One region of the Streptomyces sp. NPDC004542 genome, then DNA from elsewhere that is predicted to be linked to it. Evidence: riboswitches for the same ligand, from Rfam matches in the RefSeq annotation. Region 1 holds a riboswitch; the other holds the start of a gene.
The links. A riboswitch is a leader RNA that binds a small molecule or an ion and turns the genes downstream of it on or off. The one in region 1 is predicted to bind S-adenosylmethionine.

Region 2: linked by a shared signal. The riboswitch ahead of ABZX30_RS28640 (putative leader peptide) and the one ahead of thrC (threonine synthase) in region 1 are both predicted to bind S-adenosylmethionine.

What each region holds. Positions count from the first base shown of each region.
Region 1 is NZ_JBEXLP010000002.1:132,909-146,672, reverse strand. It holds gene ABZX30_RS02185 (trehalose-6-phosphate synthase) at 23-1,459, opposite strand; gene ABZX30_RS02180 (glucosyl-3-phosphoglycerate synthase) at 1,566-2,510, opposite strand; SAM riboswitch class I at 2,642-2,810, shown strand; gene thrC (threonine synthase) at 2,829-4,115, shown strand; gene ABZX30_RS02170 (ubiquitin-like small modifier protein 1) at 4,153-4,428, shown strand; gene ABZX30_RS02165 (cold-shock protein) at 4,873-5,076, shown strand; gene groL (chaperonin GroEL) at 5,444-7,066, shown strand; gene ABZX30_RS02155 (NADH:flavin oxidoreductase) at 7,339-8,463, shown strand; gene ABZX30_RS02150 (hypothetical protein) at 8,727-9,299, opposite strand; gene ABZX30_RS02145 (PTS transporter subunit EIIC) at 9,296-10,759, opposite strand; gene murQ (N-acetylmuramic acid 6-phosphate etherase) at 10,775-11,728, opposite strand; gene ABZX30_RS02135 (MurR/RpiR family transcriptional regulator) at 11,777-12,673, opposite strand; gene ABZX30_RS02130 (hypothetical protein) at 12,729-13,112, shown strand; gene ABZX30_RS02125 (DUF4031 domain-containing protein) at 13,120-13,398, shown strand; gene ABZX30_RS02120 (GNAT family N-acetyltransferase) at 13,395-13,764, opposite strand, start outside.
Region 2 is NZ_JBEXLP010000070.1:22,030-27,377, reverse strand. It holds gene ABZX30_RS28670 (LLM class flavin-dependent oxidoreductase) at 1-1,173, opposite strand, end outside; gene ABZX30_RS28665 (putative leader peptide) at 1,249-1,335, opposite strand; partial or broken gene ABZX30_RS28660 (GNAT family N-acetyltransferase) at 1,382-1,645, opposite strand; partial or broken gene ABZX30_RS28655 (F420-dependent methylene-tetrahydromethanopterin reductase) at 1,646-1,872, shown strand; gene ABZX30_RS28650 (LLM class F420-dependent oxidoreductase) at 1,977-2,900, shown strand; gene ABZX30_RS28645 (DUF1684 domain-containing protein) at 2,963-3,787, shown strand; SAM riboswitch class IV at 3,876-3,989, shown strand; gene ABZX30_RS28640 (putative leader peptide) at 4,024-4,140, shown strand; gene ABZX30_RS28635 (ABC transporter substrate-binding protein) at 4,343-5,348, shown strand, end outside.

The DNA of each region.
Region 1 (13,764 bases):
CGCCGCAGGCGTCCGGCGTGGGTCAGGCATCCAGTGCGTGCAGCTGGTCCAGGAACCACTGGGTCGGCGGGAGTGCCGTGGCCGCGGCGGCGAGCCGCTTCGTGCGTTCCGTCCGTTCGCCGTCCGGCATGGTGAGCGCCTGGTGGAGGGCCTGGGCCGTGCCCGTGATGTCGTACGGGTTGACGGTGACCGCGTCCTCGCCGAGCTCCTCGTACGCGCCCGCCTCCCGCGACAGCACCAGGGCGCAGCCCGCGTCGGAGACGACCGGGACCTCCTTGGCGACCAGGTTCATGCCGTCCCGGATGGGGTTGACCAGGGCCACGTCGGCCAGCCGGTACGCGGCCAGGGAGCGGGCGAAGTCGTCCTTGACGTGCAGGACGACCGGCGTCCAGTCCGGCGTGCCGTAGGCGGAGTTGATCTCCTCCGCCACTCGCCGCACCTCGGCCGTGTAGTCGCGGTACACCGCGAGGTCCTGTCGCGAGGGGTAGGCGAAGGCCACGTGCACCACCCGCTCACGCCACTCGGGGTGGTCGTCGAGGAGCTGCCGGTAGGCCAGCAGCCCGCGCACGATGTTCTTCGACAGCTCGGTCCGGTCGACCCGGACGATCGTCTTCCGGGCCGCTCCGCCGGGCGCCGAACCGATCTCCGCCCGCAGTGCCGCCATCCGCTCTGCCACGTCCGGCCGGTGCGCCCGCTCGCGCAGGAAGTCCGCGTCCGCGCCGAGCCCGTGCACCCCGATGCGCGTGCCGGAGGGGATGCCGGGGCCGAGGACCGCGTGGCAGCAGGCGGTGAACGCGTCCGCCCAGCGCTGGGTGAGGAAGGCCGCCCGGTCCGCGCCCAGGATCCCGCCGAGCAGCTCGGCCGCGATGTCGTCGGGCAGGAGGCGGAAGTAGTCCGGCGGTGCCCACGGGGTGTGCGAGAAGTGGCCGATGCGCAGGTCGGGGCGGAGTCGGCGGAGCATCCGGGGGGCCAGGGCCAGGTGGTAGTCCTGGACGACCACGGCCGCGCCCTGCGCCGCCTCCTCGGCCAGGGCTTCGGCGAACGCCCGGTTGTAGGCCTCGTACGACGCCCACTGCCGCCGGAACTCCGCGTCGAAGACCGGCTCCAGCGGGGTCTGGTACAGCATGTGGTGGACGAACCACAGCGCCGAGTTCGCGATGCCGTTGTACGCGTCGGAGAAGACCGTCGCGTCGATGTCCAGCATCCGCACCTGCTGACCGCCGGTCTCGTCGACGGACAGCCGCCGGCCGCCGCCGGAGCGGCGCACGGCCTCCCGGTCGGCGTCGCTCAGCGCGGCGCACACCCACACCGCGTCCGTGTGCGGGCCGATGGCCGACAGCCCGGAGACCAGCCCGCCGCCGCCCCGTTTGGCGTGCAGCGAACCGTCCTGCCGGACCTCGTACGAAACCGGGCCGCGATTGGACGCGACCAGCACCTCAGCACCGTGCGTGGAAGCCATGAGTCTCAACCTAGCCCGGCCCGCAAACGCTCAAACGTACGTTCCCTCCCCCGCGCGGTGACACCGGCGGGATACGGACGGGATGCGGACGGGAATACGGGCGGGCTCAGGCCACCCGCCGTGCCGCGTACTCCGCGATCTCCACCATCGGCGGCCGTTCCTCCGTGTCCACGGAAAAGGTGCGCGGCTCGAAGCCGTCCTCGCCCCGCTCGAACTGGGTGAGGACGGGCCGGACGAGGTGACCGCGGGCCAGCCGGAGCTGGGCGGTGCGGTAGATGGCGGCGGCCATCCGGCCCAGCGCCTGCCCGTCCTGGTGGCGGTGTTTGCGCACCCCCACGTCCACCTGGGCGAGGGCGTCCAGGCCGACCAGGTGCAGCGCGTCGACCAGCATGCCGAGCTCCACGCCGTACCCGACCGGGAAGGGCAGCTGCTCCAGCAGGGAGCGGCGGGCCGCGTACTCCCCGCCGAGCGGCTGCACGAAGCCGGCCAGCTGCGGCCAGTGCATGTTCAGCAGCGGTCGCGCCATCAGCTCGGTGACCCGACCGCCCTGGCCCGCCGTGCCGCCGAGCGGACGGTCGTACATGCCCTTGACCAGGTCCACGCCCGGGTCGGTCAGCAGCGGGCCGACGATCCCCGAGACGAAGTCCGAGGAGAACTCCCTCAGGTCGGCGTCGATGAAACAGACGATGTCCCCGCTCGTGACCAGCAGCGACCGCCACAGGACCTCGCCCTTGCCGGGCAGGGCCGGTATCCGCGGCAGGACGGCGTCGCGGTGGACGACCCGGGCGCCCGCGGCGGCGGCCACCTCGGAGGTGCGGTCGGTGGACCCCGAGTCGACGACGACGATCTCGTCGACGAGCGGGGCCTGCTGCATGAGGTCGTGACGGATGATCGCGACGATGTCGCCGACCGTCCCCTCCTCGTTGAGCGCCGGCAGCACGACGCTGACCGACTGGCCCGTGCGCTGCTTGGCGGCCAGGATCTGGTGGAGGGGACGATCGGTCACGGACCAGGAGCGGGTGCCCAGCCAGCGCTCGACTTCTTCCAGCACGGTGCGCGGCTCCTCACTGTTTGTCTCGCGGTTCGGACGACTATCTCAACTGTCCCGGCCTTCGGTTACAGTCTTGAACAACGCGGATGACCATCGCATGTCCGAGGTCACCGCTGTTCACAACCGAATACCGCTCATCCAGAGGGGCAGAGGGACACGGCCCGATGAAGCCCCGGCAACCCTCCAGTCGGTTCTCGTACCGGTCGCTGTGCCAGCACAGCTGATCGTTCCGCGAGGCTCCCGGCTAGGGAAGGTGCCAAATCCGTCTCACGGCGAGATGCGTCGTGAGGAAGATGAGGAGAAAGGGCCTCGCCTCACATGGCTGTGCAGACTGTTGCAAGCACCACCGACTCCACCGTAGACCTCGGCCCCGCCGCCGCTCTGAGCTGTCGGGAGTGCGGCCACCGGGTGCCGCTCGGACCGGTCTTCGCCTGCGAGGAGTGTTTCGGCCCGCTCGAGATCGCCTACGACTTCTCGTCCTACGACACCGAGGAGCTCCGCAGGCGCATCGAGGCGGGCCCCGCGAACATCTGGCGCTACGCCCCGCTGCTGCCGGTCCCGGCCGACGTGGCGGACAAGCCGAACCTCAACCCCGGCTGGACCAAGCTCGTCAAGGCCGACAACCTGGCCCGCGAACTCGGCATCGAGCCGTCGCGCCTGTACGTGAAGGACGACTCCGGCAACCCGACGCACTCCTTCAAGGACCGGGTGGTCGCCCAGGCGCTGGAGGCGGCGCGCGCCTTCGGTTTCACCACCCTCTCCTGCTCCTCCACCGGCAACCTGGCCGGCGCGGTGGGCGCCGCCGCGGCCCGGGCGGGCTTCAGGTCCTGCATGTTCATCCCGCACGACCTGGAGCAGGGCAAGGTCGTCATGGCCGCGGTCTACGGCGGCGAGCTCGTCGGCATCGAGGGCAACTACGACGACGTGAACCGTTTCTGCTCCGAGCTGATCGGCGACCCGGCGGGCGAGGGCTGGGGCTTCGTCAACGTCAACCTGCGCCCGTACTACGCCGAGGGGTCCAAGACCCTGGCGTACGAGATCTGCGAGCAGCTCGGCTGGCGGCTGCCGGACCAGATCGTCGTGCCGATCGCCTCCGGTTCCCAGCTCACCAAGATCGACAAGGGTCTGCAGGAGCTGATCAAGCTCGGCCTGGTCGAGGACAAGCCGTACAAGATCTTCGGCGCCCAGGCCGAGGGCTGCTCGCCGGTGTCCACCGCGTTCAAGGCGGGCCACGACGTCGTGCGCCCGCAGAAGCCGAACACCATCGCCAAGTCCCTCGCCATCGGCAACCCGGCGGACGGGCCGTACGTCCTCGACATCGCGCGCCGCACGGGCGGCGCGGTGGAGGACGTGACGGACGAAGAGGTGGTGGACGCCATCAAGCTGCTGGCCCGCACGGAGGGCATCTTCGCCGAGACGGCGGGCGGGGTGACCGTCGGCGTCACCCGCAAGCTGATCAAGGACGGCCTCCTCGACCCGGCCGCGACGACCGTCGTCCTCAACACGGGCGACGGGCTGAAGACGCTGGACGCGGTGGCGGGCACCGGTCTGACCGCCACGATCCGTCCCACCCTCGATTCCTTCCGCCAGGCCGGCCTCGCCTAGGCGTCCCGCCCCGCTCACCCATCGGAGGTCACACCGCATGAGCGTCACCGTTCGTATCCCGACCATCCTGCGCACCTACACGGGCGGCCAGGCCGAGGTCCAGGCCGAGGGCGCGACCCTCGCCGACGTCATCGCCGACCTGGAGAAGAACCACACCGGCATCGCCGCCCGCGTCCTGGACGACCAGGGCAAGCTGCGTCGCTTCGTCAACGTGTACGTCAACGACGACGACGTGCGGTTCGAGCAGGGTCTGCAGACCGAGACCCCGGACGGCGCGGGCGTCTCCATCATTCCGGCCGTGGCCGGCGGCTGACCGAATGACCGAACATTACCGTCGGTAATGCGTAGCACCGAGAGTTCATCGAATTGCCCCCTCCGCGAGAGAAGCGGAGGGGGCAATTCAGTGTGGTTGAGCACGGTAGAGTTGGGGAACGCGCTCCCGGAACCCGGGGCAGGGCCCCCGGATTCGTATCGCACACCCGACAAGAAGTAGCCAAAGTGTGCGAACCTTTTGCGCCTTATGCAGCTTTTGTGGAGCCCGACTTGCCCAGAATTCAGCCGAATTTTTGGCAGATTCCCGACCGCTGCCGTCCAGATTTCTCGTCCGATTGACCTGTTGCAGACGGCAGTTGGACAGATACATTCGGCCGCGGTCGACGCGTTCCGGCGCACGCCCCCAGACCAGTTGGGGGGTGAGGTCTGACCCGGATCCGCGAAGTGTGGATCCGTGCAAGGGCCAGTAATAGGGGAGTTAGGCATGGCTCAGGGCACCGTCAAGTGGTTCAACGCGGAGAAGGGGTACGGCTTCATCGCGGTCGACGGTGGTGCGGACGTCTTCGTCCACTACAGCGCGATTCAGATGGACGGCTACCGCACCCTGGAAGAGGGTCAGCGGGTCGAGTTCGAGATCTCGCAGGGCCAGAAGGGTCCGCAGGCCGACATGGTTCGCGTCACCGCCTGAACGTTTTCACAGGGTGGAGGGCCCGCATCCGGGAGGATGCGGGCCCTTCGCCCTGCCCGGAGGGCGCCGCGCGGCCTGTTCGCGCACGGCGCAGCGCCCCGCCCGGACCCCCGTAGCCGCTTGCGCCCGCCCGTCACCCGACCGCCACCCCTCATCGAGCCCGCTTCGCGGGCGCGCCTTGCACTCAGGCATGCCGAGTGCTAATCATTGGCGTTAGCACTCTGAAGGTGAGAGTGACAGCGAAGGACCGGGTCGGTGAGGCCCGCAGGCCAAGTGGGGCAAGGAACCACGAGGTCCGCGAGCCGTCCGTCGCGGGCGCGGGCGCGGTCCGAAGGAATCACCCCCAGTCCTGGAGGGACCACTTCACATGGCCAAGATCATCGCGTTCGACGAGGAGGCGCGGCGCGGCCTCGAGCGCGGCATGAACCAGCTCGCGGACGCCGTCAAGGTGACGCTCGGCCCCAAGGGCCGCAACGTCGTCCTCGAGAAGAAGTGGGGCGCCCCCACGATCACCAACGATGGTGTGTCCATCGCCAAGGAGATCGAGCTCGAGGACCCGTACGAGAAGATCGGCGCCGAGCTGGTCAAGGAAGTCGCCAAGAAGACGGACGACGTCGCCGGTGACGGTACGACCACCGCGACCGTTCTCGCCCAGGCCCTGGTCAAGGAGGGCCTGCGCAACGTAGCCGCCGGCGCCAACCCGATGGCCCTCAAGCGCGGTATCGAGAAGGCCGTCGAGGCCGTCTCCGCCGCCCTGCTGGAGCAGGCGAAGGACGTCGAGACCAAGGAGCAGATCGCTTCCACGGCCTCCATCTCCGCCGCCGACACCCAGATCGGCGAGCTCATCGCCGAGGCCATGGACAAGGTCGGCAAGGAAGGCGTCATCACCGTCGAGGAGTCCCAGACCTTCGGTCTGGAGCTGGAGCTCACCGAGGGTATGCGCTTCGACAAGGGCTACATCTCGGCGTACTTCGCCACCGACATGGAGCGTATGGAGGCCGTCCTCGACGACCCGTACATCCTGATCGCCAACTCCAAGATCTCCTCGGTCAAGGACCTGCTCCCGCTGCTGGAGAAGGTCATGCAGTCGGGCAAGCCGCTGCTGATCATCGCCGAGGACGTCGAGGGCGAGGCCCTGTCGACCCTGGTCGTCAACAAGATCCGCGGCACCTTCAAGTCCGTCGCCGTCAAGGCCCCGGGCTTCGGCGACCGCCGCAAGGCCATGCTCGGCGACATCGCCATCCTCACGGGCGGCGAGGTCATCTCCGAGGAGGTCGGTCTCAAGCTGGAGAACGCCACCCTCGACCTGCTGGGCAAGGCCCGCAAGGTGGTCATCACCAAGGACGAGACCACCATCGTCGACGGTGCCGGCTCCTCGGACCAGGTCAACGGCCGGGTCAACCAGATCCGCGCCGAGATCGAGAACAGCGACTCCGACTACGACCGCGAGAAGCTCCAGGAGCGCCTGGCCAAGCTCGCGGGCGGCGTGGCCGTCATCAAGGCCGGTGCCGCCACCGAGGTCGAGCTCAAGGAGCGCAAGCACCGCATCGAGGACGCCGTCCGCAACGCCAAGGCGGCCGTCGAGGAGGGCATCGTCGCCGGTGGTGGCGTGGCCCTGCTCCAGGCCTCCCAGGTCTTCGAGAAGCTGGAGCTCGAGGGTGACGAGGCGACCGGCGCCAACGCCGTGAAGCTCGCGCTGGAGGCCCCGCTCAAGCAGATCGCCGTCAACGGTGGTCTCGAGGGTGGCGTCGTCGTGGAGAAGGTGCGCAACCTGACGGTCGGCCACGGCCTGAACGCCGCGACCGGCGAGTACGTCGACATGATCGCCGAGGGCATCATCGACCCGGCGAAGGTGACCCGCTCTGCCCTGCAGAACGCCGCCTCCATCGCCGCGCTGTTCCTCACTACCGAGGCCGTCATCGCCGACAAGCCGGAGAAGGCCGCCGCGCCCGCCGGCGGCGGCATGCCGGGCGGTGACATGGACTTCTGATCGGCCTGACGGTTGATCGCCTGTCCTTCGGACCGAGGGCGGTACGTCCAGCTTCTGGCTGGGGGTGCCGCCCTCGGGCGTTTCGTGGGCCTCAGTCGGCGTAGTCCTTGAGCTCCTCGGCGGTCAGGACGTCCGGGTGTGTGCTGGATCACGCGATGGCGGAACCGGGGTGCGGAATGCGTGGCCCGGAGCGGGTGTTTTGCTTAAGGCGGTGCAACAATGCGCGTGCACATACCAGTCGGTTGTCCCCACACCTCACGAGGAGCCCACACGTGACCGCCACGCCCCACGCCTCCCGCGCGGCCCAGATCCTCTCCCGGCCGACGACGATCAACGGCCTGACCGTCCCGAACCGCATCGCGATGGCGCCGATGACCCGCATGTTCTCCCCGGGCGGCGTCCCCGGCGAGGACGTGCTGTCGTACTACGCCCGTCGTGCCGCCGCCGGGGTGGGCCTGATCGTCACCGAGGGTACGTACGTCGGTCACGAGTCGGCGGGCAACAGTGACCGCGTGCCCCGGTTCCACGGTGAGGAGCAGCTCACGGGCTGGCAGAAGGTGGCCGGAGCGGTGCACGAGGCGGGCGGCACGATCGTGCCGCAGCTGTGGCACATCGGCATGGTCCGCAAGCAGGGCCAGCCCCCGTTCCCGGACGCCCCCGCGGTGGGCCCGTCCGGTCTGGTCACCGCGGGTGCCGAGCCCACCGGCAAGGCCATGACCCAAGCGGACCTGGACGACGTCGTCGCCGCGTTCGCCCAGGCCGCCGCGGACGCCGAGCGCATCGGCTTCGACGGCGTGGAGATCCACGGCGCCCACGGCTACCTCCTCGACCAGTTCCTGTGGGCCGGCACCAACCTGCGCACCGACGCCTACGGCGGCGACCCGGTGGCCCGTACGAAGTTCGCCGCCGAGATCGTCGCCGCGGTCCGCGAGCGGGTGTCCCCCGGCTTCCCCGTCCTCTTCCGCTACTCGCAGTGGAAGCAGCAGGACTACACCGCCCGCCTCGCCGAGACCCCCGAGGAACTCGAGGCGATCCTCACCCCGCTGGCCGCGGCCGGCGTCGATGCCTTCCACGCCTCCACCCGCCGCTACTGGCTCCCCGAGTTCGACGGCTCCGACCTGAACCTCGCGGGCTGGACGAAGAAGCTCACCGGCAAGCCGGTCATCACGGTCGGCTCGGTCGGCCTCGACGGCGACTTCGTCAATGCCTTCCAGGGCGAGGGCTCCCCGGTCAAGGCCATCGACAACCTCCTGGACCGGCTGGAGACCGAGGAGTTCGACATGGTCGCCGTCGGCCGCGCGCTGCTCCAGGACCCGGAGTGGGCGGCCAAGGTGCTCGCCGACCGCTTCGACGAGCTGAAGCCGTACGACGCCGCCGCGCTGAAGACGCTCAGCTGACGGTCTTCCTGGACTGTGGGTCGCGGTGGAGTGCGCCGTCGATCAGCAGCAGTCCGCGCCCCCGCGACGGCGGGGGCCGGGACACCGGCCACGCAGGCGCCCGTCCGCCGGCCGCGGGCGGCGGACGCGCGGACGGGCGACCCGGCCGTGCCGGCGTCCGGCGCCGGACCCGGACGCGGTGCCGGCGCACCCGGAGGAGGCGAGCAGCCGGCTCCGGGACGGGCACGAGGTCGCCGGGCGGCCCTGGAGCGGCCGGGGCGGGCCTACAGATGGCCCATCGGCTCGATGTCCACCTGCACCGGAGTGCCCCACACCCGCAGCACCTCGTAGTCGGTGAACTCGTGCACGAGCCGGTACGCCATCGCGGGCCGTGAGCCGCGCCGCTGGGCGGCGAGGTAGAGCTCGGCCTCGCGCCGGTCCCGCCGCGGCGTGCCGCACAGCTGCCACTCCCGGCCGTTCCACAACTCCGGCAGCCAGCGCTGCTGGGGCTGGGGACGGTCACCGCGCACCCCGTAACGGGAGGGGGCCGGACCGGCCGTTTCCGGCGCGTGCGGCCGGCCGCCGCCGAACTCGGCCCGCCGGGCCGCCCGCCGCCGGGTCTCGCACAACAGGCACAGATCCGGGGCGCTCTCGTCCACGGGCCCGGTCGGGTGCTCGGCGCACCGCGTGGTCGTGGCGGCGCTCGAAACGCTCTCCTCCAGCAGTTCCAGCGCCCGCCGCAGATCGGCCTTGACCTCGTGCAGCCTGGCGTCCGGCGTGTCGGCGGTCAGCGCCTCCCCGTGCTCGCCGAGCACCCGCAGGGCACGGCCGAGCGCGGTGAGCTGGGCGTGGTTCATGGCTGCACCTCTCTGTTCCGCGGGCCGCCCGCGTCGCCCTCATTGTCGCCGGTCCCGTACGCCCCGCCGGTACCGGTGAGCGCCGGGCTCCGATGCTCACCGGGCCGGACGGCCACGTACGTCGCCAGGAAGCCCACCGCGTACCCGGTCAGCAGGCCGCCCGCGTAGACCGCCGCGGTCAGGGCCGGGCTCCTGTTCCCTGCCAGCAGCGGGAACAGGGCCCAGCCCGACGGCCCGATCGCCGTCGCCCCGACCCGGTCGCCCAGCATCGCGAAGAACCCGACGAAGGCCCCGCCCGCCGCCCCGCCCGCGCAGGCGGTCAGGAACGGCCGGCCCAGGGGGAGCGAGACACCGTAGATGAGGGGCTCGCCGACCCCCAGCAGTCCCGCCGGGAGCGCCGACCTGATCGTCGTGCGCAGGGAGGTGTCGTGGCGGAGCCGGACGTACACCGCCAGGGCCGCGCCCACCTGTCCGGCGCCCGCCATGGCGAGGATGGGCAGCAGGACCGTGTAGCCCTGCTGTTCGATGAGGGTGGTGTGGATGGGGATCAGGGCCTGGTGCAGGCCCAGCATCACCAGGGGCAGGAACAGGCCGCCGAGGACCAGTCCGGCAAACGCGCCGGTCGTCGCCAGCAGCCGGTCGGCCGCCGTGCCGATCGCCGACGACACGAGGCCGGCCGCGTACATCAGCCCGTACAGCGTCGCCAGCCCGGCGACCAGCACCGTCACCGTCGGGGTCAGCAGCACGTCGAGGGCGCCCGGCACCCGCCCCCGGCACCACCTCTCCACGTATGTCCCCAGCAGTGCCGCCGCCAGCGCGCCGAGCACCCCGCCCTGACCGGGTGTCAGGTGCACCCCGAACGCCGTCACCTTCGCCACGCCCGGATACACCACCACGGCCGCCACCGCCCCGCCGAGCACCGGCGTCCCCCCGAACTCCTTCGCCGTCCGGTAGCCGACGAACACCGCGACGACCGCCATGAAGGCGGAGGCGACGGCGGCGAGGGCCGGGGTCAGTCCCGGCAGCAGGCCGGCGTTGGTCAGCAGCCCGGCCACTCCGGCGAGGACCCCGCAGCCGATCAGCGCCGGGATGAGCGGGACGAAGACGTTCGCGATCCGGCGCAGCGCGGCCTTGGCCGGGGTCGCGTTGCGCTGCCGTCGCCGCTCCCGCAACTCGGCGCCCAAGGCGGCCAGTTCGCCGGCCCTGGTGCGGGGTCCCAGCAGCGCCTCGAACCGTGCCGTGACCTCCGCCACCGCTCCCGGGCCCAGCACGATCTGGTACGTGTCGTCGGCCACGACCCCCAGGACGCCGGGCAGCGCCCGCAATCCCTCCTCGTCCACCAGCGACCGGTCGGCCAGACCCAGCCGCAGCCGGGTCACGCAGTGGGCGACGGAGGTGACGTTCGCGGGGCCGCCGACCAGGGGGAGCAGGGCGGCGGCGGTCTCGTTCGAGGTCTGCACACCCCGAGCGTGCGGTCAGCCGGCCGCTGCCGCCAGCGCGGCACGCAGATGGCCGCCGGACTCCTCCAGAAGGCGGGCGGCCGTCGGACCGTCGACGCCGGCCAGGAGGGCCAGGATCGCGTTCTTCACCTCGCCGCCGGTCTCCGTCAGCGCCTTCTCGATCTCCTCCTCCGCCGCCCCCGTGGCCAGCGCGACGATACGGCGCGAGCGGGCCCGCAGCTTGTCGTTCGAGGCCCGTACGTCGACCATCAGGTTCCCGTACGTCTTGCCCAGCCGGATCATCGTGATCGTCGACAGCATGTTCAGGACCAGCTTCTGGGCGGTGCCCGCCTTCAGACGCGTGGAGCCGGTGATCAGCTCGGGGCCCACGACGACCTCGATGCCGTGGTCGGCGGCAGCGGCGAGCGCGCTGTCCCGGTTGCAGGACAGACCGATGGTCAGCGCGCCCAGCGCGCGGGCGTGTCGGACGGCGCCGACCGCGTAGGGCGTACGGCCGGAGGCGGAGACGCCGACCACCGTGTCCTCGCACGTCAGCTCGATCGCGTCCAGGTCGCGGCGGGCCAGCTCCGTGGAGTCCTCCGCGCCCTCCACGGAGGTCACCAGGGCGTCCGGGCCGCCCGCGATCAGGCCGACGACCCGGTCGGGGTCGGTGTCGAAGGTCGGCGGGCACTCGGAGGCGTCCAGCACGCCGAGCCGTCCGGCGGTGCCCGCGCCCGCGTACACCAGCCGGCCGCCGCGCCGCATGCGCTCGGCGACGGCGTCGATCGCGGCGGCGATCCGCGGGAGCTGCCCGGCGACGGCGGTGGGCACGGCGGTGTCCTCGCCGTTCATCAGGCGGGCGATCTCCAGGGTGGGCAGCCGGTCGATCTCGGCGAACTCCGGTCGGAAGGCCTCGGTGGTCAGGGTCGCCAACTGGTCACGCAGCGCACTCGGGTGCGAGGCGTCACGGGAGGGGGAGGCGGAGGTCATGGGGGCGGCTCTTTCCGGTGCGGGTGCGTGCGGCTTCCCTGGGGGCGTCTATCGTGATCCACTCCGGTGCCGGTGGGCCAACGCCTCGTACGAGGCGGCCAGCGCCGGCGCCGCCGTCTCGTAGGTCCGCTGGGCGACACCGACGAACAGACAGTCCACCACGAGGAGCTGACCGGTCCGGGACGACATGGCCGCCGGCCGCAGTTCGCTCTCCCGCGCGGTCGACGTGGTCAGCACGTGGTCGGCGTACTGGGTGACCGCGCTGTCCGGGCGTCCCGTGACGGCGACGGTGGTCGCCCCGCGCTCGAACGCGACCCGCAGCGGCTCTATCACGTCGCCCGTCGAACCGGAGTGCGTGATGGCGATCGCCACGTCCCCCGTGCGCAGTTGCACGGCGTTGGTCACGGCGAGGTGGGGGTCGCTGTGCGCGTGGGCTATGAGCCCTATCCGCAGCAGCTTCTGGGTGAGGTCCTGCGCGACGAGCCCCGAGGCGCCTATCCCGTACACATCGGTCCGCCGGGCCCCGGCGAGCGCGGCGACGGCGGCGCCCAGCTGCACGGTGTCGAGGCCGGCGGCGGTGTCGGCGAGGGTCTGCTGCTCGTCGAAGGCGAGTTTCGCGACGACGTCGGCGATCGGGTCGTCGACCGCGATGTCGGTGGTGATGGCGGGCGCGCGCCCGGACTGCTGCTGGGCGGCGAGGCCGGCCAGCGCGAGGCGCAGGTCGCGGTAGCCCGGATAGCCGAGCAGCCGGGCGGTGCGCACGACGGTGGCCTCGCTGGTGCCGGTGCGCTCGGCGAGGCCGGTGACCGTGAGGGCCGCGCAGCCCGCCGGGTCGCTCGCGACGGCCTCGGCGACGCGCTGCATGGAGCGGGTCATCGACGGGGCGAGCGTGCGGACCTTGGCGGCCAGGGCGCCGCCGAAAATTTCCTTCACGTCACGAGTCACCCATGAAAGATATTTTCGGCTCGGTGTCCTGGTCAAGAGTGCGCACAATGGGTGCATGAACCCCATCAGCCCCCTGGAGCAGGCCCTGCACGCGGCCCGCGCGCTCGTGCTGGCCGACCTGGTCGCGGGCGACGTGGCCGAGGCGGACGTCGTCTCGCTGGTCGAGGAGTCGGTCGTCCAGCGTCGCTGGTGGGTCGAGCAGTGGCCGGACGGGATGGGCTACGTCGCCGGGCTGGTCGCGCAGGACGTGCAGGACGCGCTCCTGGACCGGTACGGGCGCTGGCCGCTGTGCCCGGTGTGCGGCCACGGCGACCCGCACGCGCTGGACGTCGAGCCGGAACTGGGGCCCGACCCGCATTGGGTGTGCCACAAGGTGGGCGTGAAGGTCGCGGCGGTCGGAGCGCTGGGCTCGGCGACGGGCGGGGAGCCGCTCTCGTGAGGCTCCCGTGACGGTGTACATCGACCCGCCGGCCTGGCCCGGGCACGGGCGCGTGTGGTCGCACCTGGTGAGCGACGTGTCGTACGACGAACTGCACGCCTTCGCCGCGGAACTGGGCGTGCCCCGGCGGGCGTTCGAGCGCGACCACTACGACATCCCCTCCCACCGGTACGCGGACGCCGTGCGCGCCGGCGCGGTGGAGGTCAGCAGCCGCGAGGTGGTGCTGCTGCTGCACGAGTCCGGCCTGCGCAGGCGCAAGCACCGCCCCCGGACGCAGGCCCCCTAGGCGCGGCGCAGGTACAGCCGCAGCGCGTTGGCCCTCTCCACGTCCTGCTGCTCGTGAGCCGTGCGCTCCTCCTCCACGGTCGCCCGGTGGAAGCCGGCCCGGGTGACCACGGCCTGCGAGGGGAGGTTCTCCCCGTCGACGGTGGCCGTCAGCAGCCGTACGTCGTCCCGGGCGAGCGCCCACCGCGACAGGGCGCGCAGGGCTTCGGTGGCGTAACCCCGGCCGCGGGCGGCCTCGACGAGGTCGTACCCGACCTCCGCGCGGCCCTCCTCGTCCGGGGCGCCGTGGAAGCCCATGCCGCCGACCGCGCGGCCGTCCTCCCGGCGGACCAGCACGAACAGCCCGAACTCCGGCCGGAGCACGCCC
Region 2 (5,348 bases), on a different contig from region 1:
GCCCAGCAGGCCGCGCAGGGTGTCGGCCTCGTAGGCGGTGCGGAAGGCGCCCCGGCGCTGGAGTTCGGGGACCAGGCCCCGGGTGATGGCCGGCAGGTCGTGTCCGGCGACGGCGGGACGCAGCCGGAAGCCGCTCAGCCCCTCCGCCGCCAACTCCTGCATCACGTCGGCGAGTTCGGCGGGCGAACCGGCGAAGATGCGCGCGTCGCTGGTGTACGGCTCCCCCGCGAGGGCGTCGAGGCGGGCGCGCCGGTCCTCGGCAGCGGCCTGGTCGTCGTCCAGGAAGACCACCAAGTCGCCGAAGACGTGCACGATGTCGCCGACCCGCCCGGCGGCCTCCTGCTCGGCGCGGATCTCGGCGACGATCGCACGGGCCTGCTGGGCGTCGTGCGGGGTGACGTAGCCGACGTCGGCCTGGCGGGCCACGAGCCGGTACGGAACGGTCTGGTGGGCGAGGGCGGTCACCAGCGGCTGGCCCTGCGGCGGGCGCGGGGTGACGGAGGGGCCCTTGACGCTGAAGTGCCGGCCCTCGAAGTCGATGTAGTGCAGCTTCTCCCGGTCGATGAAGCGGCCGGTGGCCACGTCCCGGATCTCCGCGTCGTCCTCCCAGCTGTCCCACAGCCGGCGCACGACCTCGACGTAGTCGGCGGCCTCGTCGAAGTGCTCGGTGAGCCGCTGCTGCCCGGCGGGGGTCTGCGACTCCTCCAGGCTGATCGGCGGGAAGGTGCGCCGGCCGAAGTGGTCGGCGTCGTGCGGGCGGGCGCTGATCTGCACCCGCAGGCCCGCGCGGCCGGAGCTCACGTAGTCGAGGGTGGCGATCGCCTTGGAGATGTGGAACGGCTCCGTGTGGGTGGTGATCACGGTCGGGAGCAGGCCGATGTGCCGGGTCAGGGGCGCGATGCGGGACGCGGTCAGGACGGCGTCCAGGCGGCCGCGGACCTGGTCGGTGCGGCCGTCCGGCTCGCCGTAGTGCGAGGACTGAAGGCCGAGCCCGTCCTCGAAGGTGACGAAGTCGAGCAGGCCGCGCTCGGCCTCGGCGACCAGGTCGGCCCAGTATTCGGCGGTGAACAGGTCCCCGGGGCGGGCGACTTGCTCGCGCCAGGAGGCGCGGTGCCAGCCGGTGCCGTTGAGGGCGACGGCGAGGTGCAGAGGGGAAGCGGGAGTTGAGGACACGAGGGTGCCTTCCTGGAGGTCCGTACGAGATCGCCGGCCCTCGGACATGGGGCGAACGGCGGCTGAAAAACGGGGTCAGGAACAACAGAGGGCGCCGGCCACGCGCTGAAGGTCGATATGGGGCCGGCTGTGGAGGCGGACGGCACGGGGTACACGTGTCACGCGGCCCACCTCCGAGTCATCGCCTTCGACAAGGACAACGGCACGACTATGCCGTTTCTTCCAGGACGGCGGCTTCGGTCTGCCGTACAAGTGAGAAGACCGTACGGCGGCGCAGGGTGAAGCCGATCGACTCGTACAGCCGGATCGCGTTCGCGTTGTCGGCCCTGGCGTGCAGGAAGGGCTGCTCGCCGCGCTCCTTGATGCCGGCCGCGACGGCGCGGACGAGGCGGGTGGCCAGACCCCGGCCGCGATACGCCGGGTCGGTGCACACGGCGCTGATCTCGGTCCAGCCGGGTGGATGGAGGCGTTTGCGGACAATTTCGCCCGCTTCGTGCGGCACGGCGCGATCGACGGCTTCAACGTCAGCCGTACCTCATCCCCGACGGCCTCGACGACATCGTCGACCTGCTCGTCCCGGAACTGCAGGAACGCGGGATCTACCCCACCGAGTACATCGGTACGACGCTCCGCGACCACCTCGGTCTGCGCGAACCCCTCACGCACCGGTCCGCGCGGGACCGACGGCAGGCTGGCTGAGCACCGGGATGGCCCTTCCACTCAGGACTGAGTACACATGACTGACAAGAAGCTGTCACACACGGACCGGAATGCGGGTTCGACAGACGCCCGTTCTGACTGACATGACTGTTGGAGTAGCGCTCAACGCGTCCGACGCGCCGAACCAGGTCGACGCCACCGTGCAACTGGCCCAGGAGGCCGCGGGCGCCGGTCTGCGGTCGGCCTGGTTCGGGCAGACCTTCGGCGCGGACTCACCCCAGCTCGCGGCGATCGTCGGACGCGAGGTGCCAGGACTGCGGGTCGGCACCTCCGCGATCCCCGTCGTCGGCCGCCACCCGCTGCTGGTCTCCAGCCAGGCCCAGACCGCCCAGGCCGCGACCCACGGCCGCTACCACCTAGGCCTGGCCCTGGGCACAAAACTGCTGAAGGAGACCGGCTTCGGCCTCCCCTTCGAACGCCCCATCGCCCGGCTGCGTGAATTCCTCACCGCCCTGCGGCAGTTGATCGAGACCGGCACGGCCGACTTCCACGGCGCACTGCTCACCGCGACCACCCCGGTCCCGGCGCGGGTACCGGGTGCCGAGAGCGGTGTCCCCCTGCTGGTCGCCGCGATGGGGCCGCAGGCGCTGCGGGTCAGCGGTGAGCTGGCGGACAGGATCCTGCCCTACCTGGCGGGACCGCGCGCCCTGGAGGAACACATCGTGCCCGCCCTGACCGCCGCGGCCGAGGCCGCCGGTCGTCCCGCGCCCAGGATCGTGGCCCTGGTGCCCGGCGTGTTCACCGACGACGTGGAGGCGGTGCGGGCCAAGGCCACCGAGAACCTCGCGTTCTACGAACAGATCCCGTCCTACGCGCGGGTCATCGAACTCTCCGGCGGCCGGCGAGCTGCCGACCTGGCCGTGATCGACGACGAGAAGACCGTCGGAGCCGAGATACGCCGTTACCGCGATGCCGGCGCCACCGAGGTCGTGTTCTCGGGCACCGAGATCGCGGGAGAAGCCGACCGCCGACGCACCTGGCCGCTCCTCGGCGAACTGGCCCGCTGAGCACGCCGGTCGGACCGACGGCCCGACCGGCCCCCCTGCACCCCCGTGACGAAGGAGAACCCATGACCACCGAGGCCACCACGACCGACTTCCGTGCCTTCACCGAGAACTGGCTGGAGTGGTACCGCGCCCAAGAGGCCAGGCTCGCCGGCCCGCACGGGTTCCTGGCGATCACCGGCCTGCACTGGCTCGACGACCGGCCCCAGCGCTTCCCGGACGCGCCCGGTGCGTGGCGTACAGGCCCCGACGGGGTCGTCGTAAACCTCGACGACGGCGAGGAGCTGGTCGTCGACGGAACGCCGGTCCACGGTGAACACCACTTCGGCGTGCTTCCCGAACGCGGCGGTGTCGACGCGGTCTGGGGAGACGCCGTCATCGAGGTCGCCAAGCGCGGCGGCAACGACATCGTGCGCCCCCGGCACCCGGACGCGCCGCTGCGCACGGCCTTCACCGGAACGCCCGCCTACGCCCCCGACCCGCGCTGGGCCGTGACGGGCCGCTACATCCCCTTCGACACGCCACGGCCGACCACCGTGGGCGCCGCGGTCGAGGGCCTTGAGCATGTGTACGACGCTCCGGGCAGGGTCGAGTTCGAGCTGGACGGGCAGCAGCTGTCGCTGACCGCGTTCCCCGGCCCTGGTGCGGGCCGGCTGATGGTGCTGTTCACCGACGCGACCTCCGGGGTCACCACCTACGCCGCCAACCGGGCCCTCGCCCTGGAGCCGCCCGCCGCCGACGGCAAGGTCGTCCTGGACTTCAACCGCGCCACCAACCTGCCGTGCGCCTACACGGACCTGGCCACCTGCCCGCTGCCCCCGGCCGAGAACCGGCTGCCGGTGGCGATCGAGGCCGGCCAGAAGATCCCCCGCGAGCGCGGCGGTTCCTGAGCCGGACCCGGTGCCGGCCCGACTGCCCCTGCAGCGCGTCGCTTTGCGGCATTGACGTACGACAAGAGCCCTCCGTACGATCACGAACGGCATTGAGTGTCAGCGTCAAGCCCTGGCTCGCTGACCGGCAACCCTACCGCGCGGTGGGGTGCTCCAGGTGAAAGCCCGGCGGGATCACCGAGGATCCCCGCAAGCGCGTGGCCCCGTGACCGGGGCCGGAAATGTGGAGGACCGGCATGCGGCACGGTGGTGACCTCAGCGCCCGCTTCGCCGGCGCCACCGTGTTCTCCCGGCTCTCGCGTCGGCGCCACATCGACCTCAAGCGCTCGACCAGCTGCCTCTGTCAGGCCTGACGGCCCCTTCCGCCGCCGGTCGTAGTCCGGCACGCACCGGCCGTCACCGCACCGCCTGCGGCTGACCCCCGCTCCGCCCTGATCCCTGTCTGCACAGCGCTTCCCCGCCACCGGTCTTGTACCGGCGGGGGCCGCACGCCCATGCACGTTCGTGCCTTGTACGGCGCCTTCTTGCCTGGTGACACGAGTAGGAGAACCCTCCGTGAACGCGCTTCCGGCTTTCAGAGCCCCCCGCTGGGCGCCCCTCGCCGCCCTGCTGACCACCAGTGTTCTGCTGACCGCCTGCGGTTCGGGCGACGACTCCAGTAGCGGAAGCAGCCGGCCGAAGTCCGGTGGCACCCTGACCTTCGCGGTGGGTTCCGACGCCGGCTGCGTGGATCCACAGCAGGTCGGCAGCAACGAGAGCATCTACTCGGTGCGCCAGACCGTGGACTCCCTGACCGACCAGGACCCCAGGACCGGCAAGATCGTGCCGTGGCTCGCCAAGAGCTGGGACATCAACGCCGACGCCACGGAGTTCACCTTCCATCTGCGCTCGGGCGTCACCTTCAGCGACGGCTCCCGGCTGACCGCGCAGGTGGTCAAGGACAACTTCGACGCGGTGCCGAAGCTCGGCGCCCTCGGGGTCCTCGCCCAGGGCTATCTCAGCGGCGTCAAGAGCACCACCGCAGTGGACCCGCTCACCGTCAAGGTGACCTTCAAGGAGCCCAACGCCCAGTTCATTCAGGCGACTTCGACCCACTCGTTGGGCATCGAGTCGTCGGCGAGCGTGAAGAAGACCCCGCAGCAGAAGTGCAGCGACGGTGTGATCGGGTCGGGGCCGTTCGTGCTCAAGCAGTACGTCCAGAACCAGTCGATCACTCTGGCCAGGCGCACCGGCTACGACTGGGGCTCCTCGCTGTGGTCCAAGCAGGGCGAGGCCTACCTGGACAAGCTGATCTTCAAGGTCGTCCCCGAGGCGGGGGTGCGGGCCGGCAGCCTCCAGTCCGGGCAGGTGGACGCGATCAGCAGCGTCGGCAAGGCCAACGAGGCGGCGCTCGGGGGCGGTCAGGTCACCTTGCTGCGCCGGGCCAACCCCGGCGTGGTCTTCGGGCTCGGCGTCAACAACTCGCGGCCGCTGCTGAAGGACGTGAAGGTGCGTCAGGCGATCCTGGCGGCCATCGACCGCAAGCAGATCACCGACACCGTGTTCCCGACCGGCACCCAGC